4 regions of the Paenibacillus sp. FSL F4-0122 genome follow, and region 1 is predicted to be linked to each of the others. Evidence: riboswitches for the same ligand, from Rfam matches in the RefSeq annotation. Region 1 holds a riboswitch; each other region holds the start of a gene.

Evidence for each region. Region 1 has a riboswitch for cyclic di-GMP ahead of MHH49_RS30490 (DUF6612 family protein). Riboswitches for the same ligand answer to the same signal wherever they lie in the genome.
Region 2: linked by a shared signal. The riboswitch ahead of MHH49_RS06665 (transglutaminase-like domain-containing protein) and the one ahead of MHH49_RS30490 (DUF6612 family protein) in region 1 are both predicted to bind cyclic di-GMP.
Region 3: linked by a shared signal. The riboswitch ahead of MHH49_RS07480 (choice-of-anchor A family protein) and the one ahead of MHH49_RS30490 (DUF6612 family protein) in region 1 are both predicted to bind cyclic di-GMP.
Region 4: linked by a shared signal. The riboswitch ahead of MHH49_RS08020 (anti-repressor SinI family protein) and the one ahead of MHH49_RS30490 (DUF6612 family protein) in region 1 are both predicted to bind cyclic di-GMP.

What each region holds. Positions count from the first base shown of each region.
Region 1 covers NZ_JBBODI010000001.1:6,914,849-6,918,290, forward strand. The annotation lists gene MHH49_RS30485 (NADH-dependent flavin oxidoreductase) at 1-378, opposite strand, end outside; gene MHH49_RS30490 (DUF6612 family protein) at 491-1,339, opposite strand; cyclic di-GMP riboswitch class I at 1,457-1,548, opposite strand; gene MHH49_RS30495 (RNA polymerase sigma factor) at 1,752-2,270, shown strand; gene MHH49_RS30500 (DUF4179 domain-containing protein) at 2,254-3,442, shown strand, end outside.
Region 2 covers NZ_JBBODI010000001.1:1,576,036-1,579,477, forward strand. The annotation lists rRNA gene MHH49_RS06660 (16S ribosomal RNA) at 1-445, opposite strand, end outside; gene MHH49_RS06665 (transglutaminase-like domain-containing protein) at 813-1,622, opposite strand; cyclic di-GMP riboswitch class I at 1,636-1,716, opposite strand; cyclic di-GMP riboswitch class I at 1,791-1,873, opposite strand; gene MHH49_RS06670 (class D sortase) at 1,993-2,652, opposite strand; gene MHH49_RS06675 (GtrA family protein) at 2,755-3,162, opposite strand; gene MHH49_RS06680 (glycosyltransferase family 2 protein) at 3,149-3,442, opposite strand, start outside.
Region 3 covers NZ_JBBODI010000001.1:1,767,512-1,770,953, forward strand. The annotation lists gene MHH49_RS07480 (choice-of-anchor A family protein) at 1-1,541, opposite strand, end outside; cyclic di-GMP riboswitch class I at 1,650-1,740, opposite strand; gene MHH49_RS07485 (hypothetical protein) at 2,237-2,629, shown strand; gene MHH49_RS07490 (ASCH domain-containing protein) at 2,826-3,239, opposite strand.
Region 4 covers NZ_JBBODI010000001.1:1,888,006-1,891,447, reverse strand. The annotation lists gene MHH49_RS08025 (2-oxoglutarate dehydrogenase E1 component) at 1-1,256, opposite strand, end outside; cyclic di-GMP riboswitch class I at 1,727-1,811, shown strand; gene MHH49_RS08020 (anti-repressor SinI family protein) at 1,839-1,994, shown strand; gene MHH49_RS08015 (helix-turn-helix domain-containing protein) at 2,102-2,431, opposite strand; gene MHH49_RS08010 (TasA family protein) at 2,601-3,209, opposite strand; gene sipW (signal peptidase I SipW) at 3,300-3,442, opposite strand, start outside.

The DNA.
Region 1 (3,442 bases):
TCTTCCTGCATGGAATAGTTGTAAAATAGCTTTTGTTCCATTTCGTTTAATAGTAGATGCTAATCGGCTAAGGCTAGGAATAAATTGATCGGAGGAAACACTAAGTTCACCTTCCCATCCTTTTCCACCCTCTTGTACATTTGCTGCCGCAGTGATGACCGCACCTACTTCGCCCGTTCTTAGTGAATAGTATTTCAATTCATCTTGTGTTACTACACCGTCATAAAAGCTCATTCGCGTGGTCATTGGAGCCATAACCACTCGGTTTTTTAATGTCAGTCCTCTGCGAAAAGTTAATGTTGTGTCTAGTGCTATCATCTTTTTCCCAACTTTCATTAAATTATATTTAAACAAAATATTATATACATGCGCATACATATAAATTACAGCAATGATTTATTCTTGTCAACTAATAAACAACTACTGTTGAATACAGCAAAAAGCACTGTTCAGCGGAACAGCGCTTTTTGCTCGATATGAATCGTCCTTATTATTCTAGTTCGGCCGGTTTTACAATGGCTGTACCTTTATTATTCTTGGAGTATTTAGCTTCAATTTTCGTGGTGTATGTATCTTTTGCTCCATCACTTACCAGCACATAACTCAGATCGACTGTCAGCTTTTCCGTTTGCCAGGTCTTAGTATTGACGAATAATTTCCACGTTACGCTTTTGGGTTGAACTGTCTCACCATCCCAGAGGTTCTCCTGGTCATAGAGTTTGATTATCCCCTTAGCTGCTGTCGGATCGGTTACCGTGAATTGTAAGACCGTTTGTGCGCCAGCCGTGCTGACTTTCATGGATTTTTTATAACTTTTGACCGAATCAAGCATGGAAACAGGATCGTATTGGCCTTTAGAGTAAAAGGCATCCCATTCCGTTTTCTCCAGTCCAAGCCAATACTGTGCATCAGGATCGATCGGCTCCCCGTCATCGTCGTAACCTTCATCTTCAGATTCATCGATCAGTTCACTTCCGTCTACAAGATAGTAAAACTCCTTGTCATTGGCATATAGACTGTACGATGTTTCTAAAAGACTACTAGCGACAGTGCCTGCTGCGGCAAAATTCGGCAGACGGTTGATATCCAGCTTCAGAGTGTTGGTGTTGCTGATACGCACCCCGCCGCTTTGAATATCCTGTTTTTTGGTCACATCCAGATGGAAATTCTTTATTGCTTTGGAGGCTGCCGTTACTTTGCTGATCATCTGATCCGCGGTTACTACTGTTGAGGTAGCTGCAGACACTACTCCTGGATTAGACATCCATCCGATCGTTCCGGACAGCAATAAAGCACCTACTGCCAAACTAGTACCTATTGTTTTGAAAAAACTGTTCATGTACTTCCCCTTTCGGCCCCTTGCGATAATGTAACGCCGTATAGGTCGAAATAATAAAAGAGCTCAAAATAGACTACATATTCTTAGAGCTATCCTTTATGCTTCATAAGACATCCCTATGGCGGCCTGGCGATCATTTCCTTCTGTCGAAAGGCTTTAGACCCATGGCTTTGTGTCATCATCTTTCGATGATTTTACCTTTAACGCGGACATTCAATTAGTTTTAATAGATTAGGGACGCATGTCCCACCGCTAATTTTATCATGGTTATAATTACCTGTAAACGACTTATCTTCCATTCGAATTCGCTATGATACTCAGAAGAAATACTACAATCAAAATGAAAAATGAACGATTACATACGCTTATAAGTCTTATTAATGAGAACAGCAGAGACAGGGGGTGCAGCAAAATGAGTGACCGGGAAATTTTCGAGCTCTATAAAGAACAAGTATATTATTTTTGTTACTACTTAATGAAAAATCAGGCAGATGCGGAGGATATTTCCCAAGAGGTATTTGTAAAAGTTATCTTAGCGGATAAGTCGAAGGTAAGAAACTTGAAAGCTTGGATTTTACGAATTGCTTCGAATGAGTGCAGCAGTGTGATCAAAAGGCGTAAGACGGGGTGGATGAAAGAAGTACGTAATTATTTACTATCCAGGTCTGAGGAATCAAACCCTGTAGAAAAACGTTTGGATCGACAGGAAACTAAAAAAGAATTACAAGGGTTATACAGTCAGCTTCCTGACAAAATCAGAATGGTAGTAGTCCTTCGTTTTATAAACGAATTGACTGTACCCGAGATTTCTAAAGTTATGAGCATACCCGAAGGAACTGTAAAATCCAGACTGAACAAGGGACTTAAAATACTAAATAGAATGGGTGGAACCCAACTAAAGGAGCTGAATAGTAATGAGTCTCTATATTGAAAAAGATAAACATATTCCCCGACCGGATTATGATTTGATGTGGACTGCCATAGAACAAGAAGCTTATACACGTCAAAGAAATCTGCATGCCTCCCAGAATACTCCTAGGTCTAATAAAAAGCTTATTCCTATCAGTATTGTCTTCTCTTGCCTCTTACTTGTAACCATTCCTGTATTCGCTAGTATGACGATTAATTGGGATAAAATTGGTGGTCGAAGTGTGAGCAATGCATTAAATAACGGCATCGGTCAACAGTATAATCTTCAAACTTCCATTTCAGGAGTAACAATGAATTTGAACGGTGTTGTAACTGATGGAGAAAAAATGAAAATGCTGTTATCACTTGATACTAAATCTGATCTATCCAAATATACTGGATTTGCTACAGAGGAAAACATCATGACTAGTGAATCCGGTGCCAAGGCAAAGGTATACGGTTATTTAGAATACGATCCTGAAAGCCAGAAACTCATTGGAGTATATGAGACACCTGATACATTAAAGGATGATAAAAAGGACTACAGGTTTGAAGCACGGAATCTCATTTTTTACAGTGATCGGAATATTCCCTTACAATCTAATCATCAAGCAGGGGATACTATCAATACTGGAGTTAAGCAATATCCAAGCATTCAAATCGAATCCGTTCGACATGTTTCCAATCAAACCATTATCCGTTACAAAGTCGCTGCATCACCATCTGACTTAGGACGGGGTAACCCACATTTGGTAGTTAGTACTGGTGGTCAAGAGAATGAAGCAATTCCAACCATCATGCCTAACGAAGGATCGGATTTATTTATTGAACAGGTCTTTAATATAACTGAATCAGATTGGAAGGAAGCTAGTCTTCATTTTAGTTACATTGAAGAAGCGAAACGATTTTCAGGTACGTGGAAGTTCGATTTTAACGCAGATGGAAAAAAAGCAAGTGAGGCGATTTACACTAAGAAACTGTATAACAGTCCTGAATTTCAAGAAAAGACCGGTATGACCTTAGATCAGCTAGTGGTTACCCCTTTGGATATCCAAATTCTAATAGATGAAAATGATTCGCTTAAAAAAGGAATTGTCCACTATAATACCGCTCAGTTGGTTATAGGTGATCAAACAATCACTGGGGGTTGGAATTTGAAGGGAGATCATTCCGAAAGCTACCAGCATTTATTTC
Region 2 (3,442 bases), 5.3 Mb from region 1:
CTTTACGATCCGAAAACCTTCATCACTCACGCGGCGTTGCTCCGTCAGGCTTTCGCCCATTGCGGAAGATTCCCTACTGCTGCCTCCCGTAGGAGTCTGGGCCGTGTCTCAGTCCCAGTGTGGCCGTTCACCCTCTCAGGTCGGCTACGCATCGTCGCCTTGGTGGGCCGTTACCCCACCAACTAGCTAATGCGCCGCAGGCCCATCCCTCAGTGACAGATTGCTCCGTCTTTCATTCTTCTCTCAGGAGAAAAAAGAAATTATCCGGTATTAGCTACCGTTTCCGGTAGTTATCCCAGTCTGAAGGGCAGGTTGCCTACGTGTTACTCACCCGTCCGCCGCTAAGTTATTTTGAAAGCAAGCTTTCAAAATAACTCCGCTCGACTTGCATGTATTAGGCACGCCGCCAGCGTTCGTCCTGAGCCAGGATCAAACTCTCCAATTAGTATTGAAAAGAGCGATATGCTCATTTTGAAACATCTGACGAGAAAATTAATTCTCTAATTTTGGATATCACTTACGTGATTTCCTACTCACTCGTTGTTCAGTTTTCAAAGATCAAGTTCTCGTTGACGCCGTTTAATGTATCAGCAGCAACTCTTATAATATATCATGTTGTTTTCAGAAATGCAAGCTTTATTTTTCGAAGCTTTTTATCAGCCTCGTCTGTATCGCCTGTACGCTGTCTAACAACGCTTACCTATAATACCCCAACTATTAATAGAAAAGCAACCCCTAATATAAAAATAAACAACTAGCTTAATAATTAAGCTAGTTGTTTATTTAATAGAGTTATGTTTCTAGCGGCGAATTTAATAGTATTTTGCCGCAGTATATTTGCTTGAGGCTTTAATTAAATCGGTTTTCTTATCACTCTTTGCAAGTCCTGCATCCACTGTAGTATCAATGGTAACCCACTTCCCATTAAGCAATACTTCGTTCCAGGCATGATATTGCGTAACGTAGCTTGTATTCCCCATTACCAACTTAGCAGGAACATCTACACTCCGCAGCATTGCGGCAAAAAGAGAAGCGTAATCATAGCAAATCCCTTTTTTAGTAGTCAATGTCTTATCGATGCTTGGAATATAATCAGTAGTTACACTATTAGCAAGAGAGTAGTCATATTGTACATTCGCAACTACATAGTTATAGATCGCTTTAACTTTCTCTTCGTCTGTTGTTTTGCCTTGTACTAATTGTTTAGCTTTGACAATCGCTTTATCAGAAGAACTCCATTTCACATTCTGTACGGAGCCCAAATATACGGAATTCGAGTCACTCATGGTTACGTCTACTACTTCGGAATATAACGCTTTGTATTTATTACCGGTTGTGTTCTCCAGAACCGAAACCTTATAAGTCCCATTTCCTTGTTGCAAAGGGAAGTCCTCAGCTTGTCCAGAAGCATACAAGTTATAAGTATAGCTGCTGTTATCTTTGGTGATCATGAGTTTGATTCTTTTATCTTTCGGAATATCATAGTTAATACCAATAACACCTTGAGCCACTTTGGATGTAATCAACCAGCTGGCATCTGCACTTGCAGCTTGAGCTGTACTTACCGGAACTGAAGTCATTAGGACGAACAACGCCACCAGCATAAAATATACCTTTTTCACGGATAAAACTCCTTTCGGTAGCTGGCTGCCATCCTTTCGGAAAGGCCCTTTAGCTTTGCGTCCCTACCTTTCGATAGGTTTGCCGTTATCGTATAAGCTCTATCTGTTCTAGCTTTACTAGATATAATTGATAGAATCCATTTGAAACAAACAAAAAAAGCCTCTTCATTCGGTAGCTGGCTGCCATCCTTTCGGGAAAAGGCCCTTTAGCTTTGCGTCCCTACCTTTCGGAAGGTTTGCCGTTATCGTGTTTAGCTTTTATAGTATAATACTATCATATTTATAGTTGTGAACAAGACCTAATTTACTAGATTACCCATTATTTTATAAATATCTCCCGGTATTTGTGTTTTCTTGTCATTCACTATTCTCATTTTGTTAATTTAGCATGAACAATCAGCCGATGCGTTGGATTCACTAGCGGATCACATGTAATCAGAGTAAGAATCTTATCCTTGTCATTCCCGTCAAGAACGGAGACATCACTCGGATCTACAACAGAAATATCGTATACCTCATAGTTAAACACCTGATCACTAGTCTTTACCGTGATAACATCCCCCACAACAACCTCATTCAATCTGTTAAACAAACGACCCGTAGTTCTAGCCCGATGCGCCGCGATTGCAGCATTTCCGATCTCTCCAAGGGGTGCCGTTTCTTTCATATGGGCTGCAGCATGTTTCATATTAGCTTTTGTAGCCCCTTCTAATACAGGCAGCTTCAAATCAATCTTACCGATTTCAATTAGTGCGATTACTTTGCCACCGACCTCAATCTCCGGTTCAGGCTTTTCTGTCTCTTGGGGTTGGGACTGTGCCTGAGCATCCAGAACCGATTCCTCTGCTAACAGCTGAGTAACTTCAGCATACCTGCTCTTCAAATCTGGCTGGGGAGTACTATCGGCAGTGCTTAGTTCAGCCGTTTCTAATAACTTCTCCTGCTGCCTGTCGTTGTACCATTCGTTAGCTGTCGGATATAACATGATAAGTATCCCAGCCAGTATGAGTAGATAGGAGAATTTACGCAATGTTATTCACCTCCGTATATTGTTTCTATGGTTATATACAAATCAAGCAGAAACAGCTACTTGCCTTTAAGCATAGCAACTCCTTCTGCCTGAAATTAATGTTTAAAATACCCATTTACGACTTCCAAAGAAATTGATGATCACCGTGATAAAGGTAACCAGCACCTTGGAGATCAAGACTTGAATACCTAGTCTGTCTGTCAACAGATGCATTAGCAGCAGTGATATTCCGAGCACTACCAGATTCAGCACGATAAACTTGACCAGCTGCACGCGGTCGAAGCCTTCTTTATTCCCCCGGTTGCGATCACGAAAGGTTACTTTTTTATTCAAAATAAAGCTATTCGCCGTACCTGCACTATAGGAGATCACCTGCGCCAATGCGTATACCATCCCTAGTGAATTCAACAATGTGAAAATCACAAAATCAATAAGCGTATTGAGCAAACCTACGGCATTAAATTTAAGGAACTGTATGAATGCAGCACGCAAGTTCTTATCTGACATCATTGTGGTCCTTCCGGCGGTCCAGTTGTTCTTCGTTCTGGTAGCCTTTAGTCTCACTAACAATGTATAGCGGTCTATCTTTAGACTCGTCATAAATCCGTCCGATATACTCCCCAATCACACCTAACAGCATCAGAACGATACCGTTAAAGAGCAGATTGACGCCTACAATGGAAGCCCAGCCCGGAACCGTCCAGGAGGTGAAAAATATCTTTTGAAACAAGACGAAAAATAAATAGAGAAAGCTAGAGAATGAAAGGAAGAATCCAATATACGTAGCAAT
Region 3 (3,442 bases), 5.1 Mb from region 1:
GCTTCAGGCGTTACCGTCGGTGTCGGTGTTGCTTCTGGTGTTACCGTCGGTGTCGGTGTTGCTTCTGGCGTTGGCGTTGGTGTCGGCGTCACTGTTGGCGTTGGCGTTGGTGTCACTGTCGGCGTTGGCGTTGGTGTCACTGTTGGCGTCGGCGTTGGTGTTGGCGTCACTGTCGGTGTCGGTGTTGGTGTTGGTGTCACTGTCGGTGTCGGTGTTGGTGTTGGTGTCACTGTTGGCGTCGGTGTCGGCGTCACTGTTGGTGTTGACGTAGGCGTTGGCGTCGGTGTCGGACATGGTGTTGGTGTTGGCGTCACTGTTGGCGTTGGCGTTGGTGTCACTGTCGGCGTTGGCGTTGGTGTCACTGTTGGCGTTGGCGTTGGTGTCACTGTTGGCGTTAGCGTTGGTGTCACTGTCGGCGTTGGCGTTGGTGTCACTGTCGGCGTTGGCGTTGGTGTCACTGTCGGCGTTGGCGTTGGTGTCACTGTTGGCGTTGGCGTTGGTGTCACTGTTGGCGTTGGCGTTGGTGTCACTGTCGGCGTTGGCGTTGGTGTCACTGTCGGCGTTGGCGTTGGTGTCACTGTCGGCGTTGGCGTTGGTGTCACTGTCGGCGTTGGCGTTGGTGTCACTGTTGGCGTTGGCGTTGGTGTCACTGTTGGCGTTGGTGTCGGCGTTGGTCCAGGTTCATCACCATCGTATGGATAGTGGTGAAATTCACCACCACCAGTCCCTTTGAGTGAAGCCGCCACTAAAGTACCGTTAATCTGACCATTAATAAAATCAACATGAGCATAGGGGGCAAGTATGCTTCCCATTACACCTATGCCTGCCATATCAATATACGCAGCTTGGCTAAAGTTAAGCAAAATTTTCTTGCTGTTCAACACGTTATTAGGTAGAAATCCGAAGTTTTTCATTTTTACGTTAGAACCATCAATATTAATAATTGCTGTAGATCCTGAAGGAACATTTATTGTAATTCCGTAGGTATTAGAGACGTTATCTCCTGGAACATTAAAAACATTGACCGCAGGATCTGTACCTGTCAGGGTAAGACTGCCATATTGGTACACTGTTGTTCCATTCGCCGGCAATGCTGCAAGTTCTGCTGATTTGTCCTTCAAAGACTGACCTACGGCTGAAAAGTCAATCGTACTCCCCTGTCTTTTTGTACCTCCCTTGAGGAGCGTTACATTCCCTGAAAAATCTCCCCCGTGCACGATATTCCCATAAACAGTACCTCCGTTGAAAGTAAGATTCCCTCCAACAACAAGTGTGTCAGTCAAGGAAACCTCAGCAGCGGTCAACCTATCTCCAACACTATAGTTGGTTAAGTTAACGTTACCTCCAGCAGCAAACCTTCCTTCCGTATCCGAAACCGTTGTTATATCCCCTAGAATAAACACGTTGTAGACCCCTGCAATTCCCAATGTAGAAGAACTACTAGCTCCAGCAACTCCAGCTCCTAATGAGGAAAGCCCACTACCTACCGTCAAAATCCCAGCTAATACAAGCGAGAGTAACGGTCTTATTCTTCTTTTCAAATGGCACACCTCCTAAAACTATGATTTATATTAATCAGAATAATTACCAGAAACTCTAAAGGACCTAACAACAAAAAAGACCGCCAAAAAGAAGTGGAATTCCCTTCTCATGGCAGTCGGACGGTCATTGTGCCTTTAAGACACTTTAGACTCCTGGACTTTGCGTCCCGCCCTTTCAGACGGTTTGCTATTATCATGACTATATATATGTATTACACTGCAAGTCCAGAACTGGTAGCCGAAGCATTCTCTCCAATAACCGTCTATGACTTTTAATACTTTTTGAATTAATAACAGTTTAGCGCCCGACACCCACAATTGTCAATCAATTCCTTTCGATGATTCCGCTCATTATTACCATACAAAAAAAAGCGCCTAAAGGCGCTTCGCATAAGGTTTTTCATTAAATTTTAAAGTAACTGTATATAGCCCAATATGGATATCCATAAGGGAACACTCAGAATTAAACCAAAAAACAATCCACGCTGGAGGCTGCCCTCTTTTTCCATCATAATTCTCCTTTATGTACGTCCGATACATTAATTTTTATTATTACAATTTTAATATAATTTATTCTTCGTTATTTAGTTGTGAATTTAATCACATTGGATAAGCTGTTTAGAAATACCATTGATTATTTTTGGAATATCGGGGTAGAATACGAATATACGTTCCTATTAGAGGTGATGAGATTCATGCATAGAGCAGAAAGCAGGGACAACATGCTGGTGAAATCTTATTTATTGCTTCCGATGATTTTATCAGCTTTCGAACGGGACTCCGCCATTTTATCTACACACTTACGAACACCCGCCCCTTATCTGGAGGTGCTTGGAACAGCTGCTGCAGTAGCTACAACAGATCTAAGGGATGTTCGTGCAGAAATGAGAAGACGGGGAATCAAGGTGTATGAGCAAAACAGACTTAATACGGGAATTGAAGCCAAGTATATATGTCGTGGCTATCACGAACGAATGCTGCTGTTGAATGACATTGTTGCGGCTCAGGCTGCCATCCATATGCGCAGATACCTAGGGCTGGATATTTCCTCTTTTAAGAGTTACGAAGAACAGTTTCAAATTAAATAAAGCTGTATAGAAGCCGCTCTACTCTCCCCCCATCAATTAGCGAACAAAAAAATAGGCCTTACCATGGGAGTTGGCAAGACCTGAGAGAGATATACCACAAAACACTGGGGGGTGTTTGGTGTCTTCAATATATACCTCGAACCTGAAAAAAAGCTGATAGGCACATAAAAATTACATTAAAAATATCATTCGCTGTTCAGAAGTGATTAGAGTGCTCCCACAAGCTTAGCCGACCTTTAGCTGGAATTGGATGGCTTAATGGATGAACCCCTTCAAGCTTCCAGGCAAACTGTCCTTCGCTATAGTCGCCAAAATCATATTCGTTCCCATTGATCCATTCCCTTAAATCCACCTCTGGAGTAACCACATAACATCCCGCGAGCTGACCTGTAGCAATAATAGCTCCTGTCGGCAAATTATTTGCTGTATAGCCATGTTTCGCCAATACTGATTTGTACGGTTCCTGTTCACAAATCTTTTTGTCAATCCTCATTCCGGCATGAATGCCTAACTCGCCGCGGTAGGCTGTTCTCCATGAACGAGTTTCAAACTCTTTTTCACCAAGAGCAATTAAGGTCGCCCAAGGCTGCCGTATTGTTATACACCGCATGATATCTATCCCCTTTGTTTATGTTGGACGTTTGTCACGGATGTCACGGATCTCGATCTCGCGTTGTGTAATCTTGCTCTCCTAGACTTGATAAATAATCCCAACCGTTTGGTCAATACTCATTTCCATGATTGATCGCCTCTAAAAATAAGAACATTCATTTTTATTATATACAAACAAAAGTTCTAAATATCAATATTATT
Region 4 (3,442 bases), 5.0 Mb from region 1:
TTGGCGATGTCACTCGCATAATGCGTAGAACGGGAATCTTCACTTTCAGTCGTAAAACCAATTCGGTTATTAACAATGATATGGATCGTCCCACCATTTTGATAACCTTGAAGTTTGCCGATATTAAGCGTTTCTGCAACAATGCCTTCACCTGGAAAAGCAGCATCGCCATGCATCAGCACCGCCATAGCTTTACTGGTATCAATCTTCGGCAGTCCTGCAGTGCTCCGATCTTCTTGTGCGGCACGAGTGAAACCTTCCACAACAGGATTGACGAATTCCAAGTGACTTGGGTTATTCGCTAGTGTTATTCTTGTGCGTACGGTTTCTCCTTCACGGACAGCACGGTCTGCACCGAGATGGTATTTCACATCACCTGTCCAACCATAGTTAATGCCTGTGGAGCCTTCGGAAGGGAAAAGCTCCTTGTTCGGAGAATGATGAAACTCTGAAAATATGATATCATAAGGTTTGCCCAAAATATGTGCAAGAACGTTGAGGCGGCCGCGATGCGCCATGCCCATCAAAATATGCTCCGCACCGTCATGTGCAGCAGCACGTACGATTTCATCTAACATCGGCACAAGAGCATCATTGCCTTCAAGACTGAAACGCTTCTGACCTACAAAAGTCTTGTGGAGGAAGGTTTCAAATTGCTCTACCTGAATCAGGCGGTTCAGGAGCTCTTTGCGTTCTGTATTATTTAGGGGTGCTGGTGAGCTGGTGGATTCTGCCTGTCTATTTAGCCATTGCAGTTCTTTTTCTTCATGCACATGCCCGAATTCATAGGCGATGGTCTTGGTGTATGCCTGACGCATACGTTGCACGGCATCCCATCCGGTATGCACATCATTCGGCGCATTTTCCCATATAAGCGTGGCAGGCAGTGCGATCAGGTCTTCGCGGGTCAGCCCATAGGTTTCAAGCTCAAGATATTTTGCCATGGGATTCTGATCGCGTACCAGCGGATCAATTTCAGCGGCCATATGGCCATATATACGAATATTGGCGATTAGCTTGGAAGCTCTTACTGCTTTTCTAAGCCATTCGGTGTCTCCCGAGATGCGCGGCTGAGGAGCCGGTTCGCTATCCGGAGTTAGGGGAGGAGGTCCCGAATTTGTAAAAAGCTCGCGATAATTATTTTCTACGGTGGAGGGATCTTTCACAAACTGTTCATATCTTTCTTGAATGTAGCCTAAATTGGGTCCGTAATACTTACTCCAAATGGATTCGTTATAGGGCTCTTTGGCTGCCATGAATACATCCTCCTTAACGGATGAACTCCATACGTGACATTTTGTGTCAACGCTTACTGGAGCTGTGATGATTGCGGTTTCATTTCTCATCTTATTGTGCTACTTTCGGCCACTGTAATCAATTCATTCTTTCGTCCAATACGTTCGCAAAATGGTATGGGTTAGCTTGTTCTAATGAAAAGAAGGGTGTTTCTTCTCATTACCCATTCTAAAGGCCTATTAAAATGATTCTATTATCCTTATTTTTAACTATTAGGTCAGTAAATATTTATTTTGCTAGTACAATTTATTTTATGTAACGGACGAGTATCGTGATAATCGGACAAGATCTTTGAAAAAAAATCTTTTATTTTTCGTTTTTAAAATAGAAAGTAACCAGGAATCGACACACTTTTCCGCTTTCTTTTTGTATAATGTTATTGCAGATAGTAATTTTATAGTTTTTTAAGTAGATCCTTTCGTGAAAAGGGTCCAGTAAAAGGTAAACTTGCCGAAAGGCAGGGGCACAAAGTCGCGGGTCTAAGGTAGAGATACTATGACAGCCGGATTGCCTGGGGACGTAAAATCTTAGGGGGAGATTTTTTGGAAAAGTCCAACCAGGGTAGCAACAGAGAACAGCAGTTTATTGATCTGGATCAAGAGTGGGTACATTTATTATTAGCAGCTAAGAAGGCTGGCATTAAGGCAGATGAAATCCGCCAGTTCTTTCATGAGAAAACTGTGCAGATCGTGCAGTAATACATTAGAGGGGTTACATATCGAAAAAGGGCACAGCGGTTCTTCGCTGTGCCCTTTTTCGATATGATTTAGTAGAAGAGAGGATCGTACCAGATTAGTAGGAAGTATTAATCCTTTTGATCGAGCTTCCATTTCTGATAGTCCAGAAATTCTTTGAATTCGCGTTTGCTAATGCCTGAGTCCATAGCTTCCTGCACCAATCGGAACCATTCCGAATCTAAATGTGATTCCTCTGCATCATTGGGTTCTCCATAGAGTAGGGCATGAATGGATACCTGAAGCGCGTCAGCGATTTTTTCGATAAACTGGATGGATGGATTGGATTGGATGTTTCTCTCCACGTTGCTAAGATACGACTTAGCCACATCTGCTCTGTCCGCAAGCTCAGATAGGGAGAAACCCTTGTCTAGGCGGAGCTGCTGGATACGTTGGCCCATATTCTGTGGCACTATGCTGACGCCCCTCCGTAATTTTTGTTATTAGTATAGCAAATATCAATAAATCGGACAAAGTTTATTGTAAAGAGAAGAGCAGCAATCTGCTTATCCGTGGCCGGATTCAGGATCTGCTGCTCATCGAGTATTTTATTAAATTACTTTATTGATCTTAGTAGTCTTTTTTCGCACCTTGTTTAGCTACGAAATCCCAAGTCAGTGTTAAGCTATCGCCTTGGAAAATATTTTGATCTTGGTTATTTTCCACAAATTCGAATTGGACGGAGAAGCTGTCGTTGGTACCGGCTTTAATACCGGATGCTTCGGTAAAGAGTTGATCCCAACCTGTATTTTTTACGAGATCCGGATGCTGACTTTTTAAAGCAGCAAGTGTAGTCTCATAAACTACATTTTCAGGAGAGACGATAGGTACTCCTTTATCATTATTTCTAAGGAATTTAACTTTAATGAACTCGGCTAAATCCAGGTAGTTATCTCCTTTAGCATCCGTGATTTGAGTCGATGTATTCAGAATAATAGATCCGATATCGAGCGAACCATCGTTTTTCAATTTGAAGGATTTAGTTACCGTATCACCTGGTTTCAGGTTAGGAATATTAACGATGACAGAAGGGTCGGAGTTCAGATCGAGCGTGCCCGCTGCGAATGTAGCTGTGCTTTGCGCAGTGTCGCTAAAGTATGCGAAGGTTCCTCCGCCGATTAATGATAAACCCAGTGCTGCAGATGCTACGCCAAGACCCAATGTTTTCTTGATACCCATAATAAAATTCCTCCTCAAATTTGTGTTTGAATTTTTTATAAAATTTATATATTGTATCTTCCGGTTCGTAAGCGGAAGTGGACAATCAACTTAGGGCTGTGTTTCTGTTGGGGGCGGTGAGGCTGGCAGTAGGGCAGCATTTTTCTTTTCTAATGCAGCTACAGCCTTCCAAGAGGTATACAGAGCATAGAGCAGAAGCATCAAGCCAGGCACGATCATGAGGACTACACTTC